One region of the Herminiimonas arsenitoxidans genome, then DNA from elsewhere that is predicted to be linked to it. Evidence: predicted binding sites of a transcription regulator. Region 1 holds the regulator's gene; each other region holds the start of a gene.
What was found. The regulator FliA, encoded in region 1, starts transcription of late flagellar genes. The targets are predictions, from matches to a motif close to CTAAAGTTTNNNNNNNNNNNGCCGNTA.
Positions count from the first base shown of each region.

Region 2: BQ6873_RS04545 (flagellin N-terminal helical domain-containing protein) is a predicted target of FliA. The motif match lies at 959-985, and genes of this name have one in related genera.
Region 3: BQ6873_RS03875 (YjfB family protein) is a predicted target of FliA. The motif match lies at 871-897, and genes of this name have one in related genera.

Region 1 is NZ_LT671418.1:267,442-269,716, reverse strand. It holds gene motD (flagellar motor protein MotD) at 1-277, opposite strand, end outside; gene BQ6873_RS01280 (flagellar motor protein) at 316-1,056, opposite strand; gene BQ6873_RS01275 (RNA polymerase sigma factor FliA) at 1,038-1,769, opposite strand; gene BQ6873_RS01270 (MinD/ParA family ATP-binding protein) at 1,777-2,275, opposite strand, start outside.
Region 2 is NZ_LT671418.1:975,483-977,757, forward strand. It holds gene BQ6873_RS04540 (tetratricopeptide repeat protein) at 1-643, shown strand, start outside; gene BQ6873_RS04545 (flagellin N-terminal helical domain-containing protein) at 1,085-2,275, shown strand, end outside.
Region 3 is NZ_LT671418.1:833,945-836,219, reverse strand. It holds gene cls (cardiolipin synthase) at 1-785, opposite strand, end outside; gene BQ6873_RS03875 (YjfB family protein) at 943-1,131, shown strand; gene BQ6873_RS03870 (DUF924 family protein) at 1,202-1,807, shown strand; gene BQ6873_RS03865 (TetR/AcrR family transcriptional regulator) at 1,855-2,275, opposite strand, start outside.

The DNA.
Region 1 (2,275 bases):
CATTGGCGCGCTGTGCTGCCGATGATGGCGCTGGAATCGGTAGAGACATAATCGCCGTATTCGATTCGGCAGGATCTTTTAAAACAGGCGCTTTGGCGGTTACACCACCGAATGCAATGCCGAGGGAATTAGAGAGAATGCGGTACTTGCCTTCGTTGACAGAAGAGATCGCGTACATGACGACAAAGAAGGCGAACAAGAGCGTGATGAAGTCGGCGTAGGACACCAGCCAACGCTCATGGTTTTCATGTTCTTCTTCGTGTTTTCTACGTGCCATGGTTGATCAATCTGCAGATACTGTAAGCAAAACTACCGTTACATCAGATAGATATTCATGCGCTCTTCGATCAAGCGCGGATTGTCACCTGCAGCAATACCGGCAAATGCATCCGCCAGCATTTCGCGTTTAAAAATATCGCGACTGACCAGAGCTTTGAGCTTACTGGAGATAGGCAAGAACACTAGATTAGCAAAACCAACGCCATAAATCGTGGCCACAAATGCGACAGCAATACCGCTACCGAGGCGACTTGGATCGGATAAGTTTTCCATCACGTGTATCAGGCCAAGAACCGCGCCCAAAATCCCGATGGTCGGCGCGTAACCGCCTGCTGCTTCCCATATCTTGATGGCTAGGCGTTGGCGTGTTTCATAAGCGCCGATTTCCATATCCAACACTTCACGTAATTTATTTGGATCAACACCATCCACGATCAAACGCAAACCGTGCGCAATAAATGGATCGTTCACATCCTTGATGACACGTTCCAGACTGAGCAAGCCTTCGCGACGTGCGATCACACTCCAACTAGTGATGTCACTGATCAAGGCTTGATAGTCATCATCCTTCGGGACGAAAACCAAACCCGCCATTTTTACGCCTTGCGCAAAATTGCGCCAGCCGCTTTGCAGAAGAACAGCACCTATGGTGCCGACGATGACAATGATGAACGCGGCTGGTTGCACCAGCGAGCCCAGCCCTCCTCCTTCGAGCATTTGCCCGACAAGGATGCCACCAAGCGCCAGCGCGATACCAATTAAGCTACCCCAGTCCACGCTTTCTCCCTTAAGTTTGCACGCATCCTGGCGATAGCCTGACTATGCAATTGCGATACACGTGATTCGGTCACGCCCATGACGGCGCCGATTTCCTTCAGATTCATTTCCTGCTCGTAGTACAAACCCATGAGGATTTTTTCACGCTCCGGCAGTGCATGAATTGCTTCAATGACCGCGGCACGAAAACCGGTGTTCATCAAATTCTGCAATGGATCGGGCGACTCATCGGTGCAATAACGATCGAGGAAATGCTCGTTGTCTTCGCTATCGTGAAAGTCTTCGTAATACACCAGTTGATGGCCACCACCGTCGCTCAACAAATCCTGATAATCAGCCAGCGACAGCTTGAGCTGTTTGGCGACTTCGCTCTCGTTCGGCGCACGTCCCAGACGCTGCTGCAAGGTGTTCATTGCCACCTCGATCTTGCGCATATTTTGACGCATGCTGCGCGGCATCCAGTCACTGCTGCGCAATTCATCCAGCATCGCGCCGCGTATGCGTTGCACGGCATAGGTTTCGAATTGCGCGCCATGTGTTTCTTCGTAGCGGCTAACAGCATCCAGCAAACCAATCATGCCAGCCTGAATCAAATCATCCACTTCCACACTAGGCGGCAACTTGGCTTTCATCTGATGCGCCAGTTTTTTAACTAGAGGCGCATGTTCTCCTACGAGATGATCTTTGTCTGATTTTCCAGCCGCGGTATACATAGGTGATTCAGGCTCCGAACTTGGCGCCGTGGGCGGATAAGGTAAAACGTTCTGCAAGACGTCTGAAAGCAACCGATGCACCAGCCATCGGGAAGGCATCTATCACCGCACGACCAAGACGCGCCGCGCGTGTCGTTTGTTCATCTTGCGGTACAGAGCCTATCGAATGCAATTCCACTGCCAGATAACGACTGGCCGCTTGTGCCATGTTTTGATAAACAAGCGCGGCTTCCTGCTCGTCTGCCCCTGTCACCAGAACACTGAACGGACGACGGCCTAATTGCGCATTCAATCGTTTGATCAACGCATAGGCGTTCTTGATCGATGCCGCATCGGGCGAAACTTGTACGACGATATCGCCGTTCGCCATCGCAGGGATAGGTAAATTACCATCTTCATCCAGTTCGGCATCAACCATCAGCACGTCTGATTGCGATGCCAAGACGTTGAATGCATTCGACAGACGACGCTGTTGATTCGCATCACGTGTTACTGCATGGAGTGAG
Region 2 (2,275 bases), 710 kb from region 1:
TCTAGGCGGCATCTACAAAGAGCTAGAACAATTTACTGAAGCAGAAGACTGTTATCGCCAAATATTAAAACGTCAACCAAAGTCGGCCGAAGCGCATTACAACTTGGGCTGTACGTTTCAAGCACAAAATCATTTCGACCCGGCCATTACAGAATATCGACAAGCGATTAATCTGAAAAACGACCATCTCGATGCGCGCCTCAATCTCGGCACGACGCTATTTGCGCAGGGACACTACGATAATGCGATTGATTGTTATCGTGCATTATTGGCAATTGCCCCATCACATGCATCGGCATATTCCAATATGGGCTTGGCTCTCCAGGCACAAACCAAGCTCGGCGAAGCAGAATCCTGTTATCGCACAGCACTCAAGCTGGATCCGGCACGGGCAGATGTTTTTTGCAACCTTGGAGTGGTGCTAAATCTGATGGATCGTACAGCGGATGCATTACTCTGCTACCAAGAAGCAATTCAGCTACGAGATGATTACGCGCTGGCTTACAACAACATGGGGCTTACACTGATCAACCAAGGGCAACCAGAAGCGGCAATTGCCAGTTATCGGCGCGCGCTCGAGATCACCCCTGACTACGCCGAAGCGCACAGCAACCTGCTAATGACTTTGTTATATATGGAGTAAAGCTACGCCTAGCATAGTTGAGCGTTTATTTTTAGATAACAATCTATTCCACCGCAGTTGCACCTCCTCTGGATGCCACTTGTTTACTTATCGCATGTGGCTTAAGACATTTATTTATATCGCTCTCGAACATTTATTTAAAAAAATCTTCCATCAAAATTCGTAAAATTGCATGCATAACTGAGGAGCACATACACTTTCAAAAAACTTGAGGGTTAATTAAAAAAATATTTCCTTAAAGAATTTTCTAGTTAAGTCGAAGAACAAGTTGTCTGGCGCATGTTGAGACGGGACCGGAAAAAATTAAGTTATTTATTAAACTTTTTCCAGTAGCGTCCGATAAAGGTAGTAACAACGACGGAAATACCTCCATAAAAAGGGATTCAGCCGAAGTTGCAGCACTTACGTCAGAATTCATCGACCTTTAACTGGAGAAATAATATGGCAGCAGTAATCAACACCAATGTCTCGTCGCTGAATGCGCAACGCAATCTGACGACATCCCAATCCTCCCTGGCAACTTCGCTGCAACGTTTGTCGTCTGGTCTGCGTATCAATAGCGCAAAAGACGATGCTGCAGGCTTGGCAATTTCCGATCGTATGACCAGCCAGATCAATGGTTTGAACCAGGCTGCACGTAACGCCAACGACGGCATTTCGCTGGCACAAACGGCTGAAGGTGCACTCGGTCAGGCAACGGATTTGCTGCAACGTATCCGCACATTGGCAGTACAGTCTGCAAATGCTTCCAACAGCGCAAGTGATCGCGGCGCATTGCAAAATGAAGTAACACAATTGGTTGGCGAATATGACCGTCTTGCTACACAAACCCAGTTCAATGGCCAAAACGTGCTGGATGGCTCGTTTGCTAATGCAAATTTCCAAATCGGCGCCAATGCCAACCAAACCATCGGCGTACAAATCGGTGACTCGCGCTCCAGCGCAGTCGGCAACAAAACAGCTGCTGCAAGTATATTTGCCCCTACCACCGTGGCTAGTACGGGCCTGACAATCAATGGTCAAAGTGTCGCCACTACTGGCACAACATCTAAAGCAAAAGTTGATGCAATCAATGCACAATCAGGAATAACTGGCGTCACCGCATCGCAATCTGGCAACTTTAGCATCGGCGCGGCCATCACTGGCACCACAGCAATTGCAGCTGGCGACATCACCATCAATGGTGTCCAGCTTGGTGCGGTTAGTGGCGGAGCAAATGCATCAGCACAAGCGACTAATGTTGCAGCTGCCATCAATGCAAAAACTGGCTCGACCGGCGTCACTGCTACTATTGGCGATGGCTCAAACGGCGGCGCGGCTAACGCTATCATCCTCAGCAATACTACGGGTGCGGCAATTTCGGTCGGTCTTGGTAGCACAGCAACTGCCGCTGCCGCTGGCCTGACTGCTGGCACCACTGCTGCAGGCGAGAACGGCAAAATCACTCTGTCGACTGACTTGAACGGTAGTATCGCTATCGGTGGGACCGCTGCGGCAGCTGGAAGTATAGGTTTCGCGACGGGCACGATCACCACCGACACAAATCTGTTGAGCTCGATCTCGATCTCCACTGATACTGGTGCACAAAATGCATTGCTGGTAGTCGATGCAGCCCTGTCGGCCGTCAGCAGC
Region 3 (2,275 bases), 570 kb from region 1:
TCTGGCTTATGACTTACCCATGTTTGCATGAATAGCCATTGGAACGACGCGACTGCGGGTCCTTCTACTTGTATATGCGTATCACGCCAACCTAGATCGACATTGTCTTTTTTACGTGAACGAAATAGTGATTTGGATGAGTAATCGCTGGTGATATTAATGCCGCCGGTGAATGCAATCACGCCATCGACGACTAGAATCTTGCGATGATCGCGATTATTCAAATGCCAGGAGAAGAGCTGCTTGAATGGATTGACTGGATTGAATTCGAGTAAGTTGATTCCACTGTCGCGCAGTTGCTGGAAAAATTCTGGTGGTGTGCCGATGGAGCCTATGCTGTCATAAATAATGTTGACCTGTACACCTTCGCGCTGCTTCTGCATCAGTAGTTCCGCGAACTCCTTGCCCAAGGCATCTTGATTGAAAATATAGGTTTCCAGATTGATGTGATTTTTAGCATTTTTGATGGCAGCAAGCATGGCTGCCATTGTTTCTGGGCCGTCATTCAGCAGCGTGAGTTTATTGCCTGCGATGAGTGGACTGCCGGTCGCGGCTTCTTCCAGCGCTGCCAATTCAGGCAATTTGACATTGTCGCTACGCAAGCGTTTTGCCAGCAAGGATTCTGATTTTTGTTTGGATAGATTGCCTTGGCTGGTTTGTATCGTGATGGAGTCTTGCGGTGTCAATGATGTTTTTAAATAGCGTACATCAGGCAGCGAGGCGCAAGCCGTGAGCGAGAGGCACAGCGCGATCAGAGCTGGTCGAATAAGGAATCGAATGTGCATCACTATTGCATTCTCTGTATGGGAGCCGACAAGGCGAAAATATAGTCAAGCTAGTATGACGCCAAAATATGACAAAGTGATATTTGTAAAGAATTCGGAATATCTGCCGATAAGAATAAGAGAAGCGTCATTCCCGGCGTATTGATTTGAGGCGAATATGGACGTAAGCAATATTGCAAGTTTGGCGACCAGCATGGCGCAGCAGCGCACGAATAGTGACGTGTCTCTGACAGTATTCAAAAAGGCGATGGATATCCAGAGTGCGATGGCAACGACCTTGATCGATGCGATCCCGAAAGTGAATCTGCCTGCGAATATAGGTCAAAACATCAATACCAAAGCCTGATCACCGACTTCCAGATCGGTAGAAGCTATGCGACTATAGCGACACGATTTTTGGAACAAGGAGAGCAGGTATGTCGGTAGAAACGATAACGTCGATACTTGAGTTCTGGTTTGGCACGGACCAGGACGATGCCAAAGCGGCCGCACAACAAAGCAAGCTTTGGTGGTCCAAGGATACGGCGGTTGATCAGACGATCAGCGATCGCTTTCAAGAATCTACTTTGGCAGCAGCGAATGGTGAGTTGGATATATGGGCAGCGACGCCACGTGGTTTGCTTGCGCTGATTCTGCTGACAGATCAATTCCCTCGCAATATGTATCGCGGCTTGTCGACTTCTTTTGCATTCGATCCTCTGGCTTTGCAATGGAGCCTGATTGGACTTGATCATGGCTTCGATCAGGCGTTGCGACCTATCGAACGCGTTTTTCTTTATCTTCCGCTCGAACACTCCGAGAACATTGCGCATCAAGAACGCTCGGTAGCTTTATATGAGCAATTGCTGCGTGATGTACCGACTGCAGAAGAAAAAACCTTTGCCGGCTTTGTGCAATTTGCGATTCGGCATCGCGATATCGTTGCGCGTTTTGGTCGCTTTCCGCATCGGAATGCGATTCTGGGACGTGAAACGACAGAAGAAGAGCGTGCGTTTTTGCAAACGGCAGGCTCTTCTTTCTAGTTCGTCTTCGATGGATTTCTAAACGACGGGACTAACAGTCCGTTGTACTACTTGGTGACAGGCCAGGCGCGCATTGCGGCAGAAGCAATCGCGAGCAATTTATCTCGATCGCCGGTATCTCTGGCTTGCGTCGACATTCCCTGTATCACCGTGGCGTAAAAACTGGCGAGGGCGCTGGCATCGGTGCCGGGTGGCAATTCGCCTTTAGCCATACCTTGCTCGATTCTGGTCTTGATCATGACTTCCACGTTATCGCGGCGCTCTGTCATTGCGCTTTGCACGTGTTCGGCCGAGGCGGAGCAATTGGTGGTGGACGTGACAACCAGGCAGCCGGGCGGATGGCTAGGGCAGGTATTGTCGATGGCACTGCTTTGCAATAAGCGCTCGATGGCGTCGCGTGCGGTTGGCGCCTCATCAAACAGGCATTGCAGGGCATCGCAGCTTTTCGTTGAATAACGCTCTACCGCT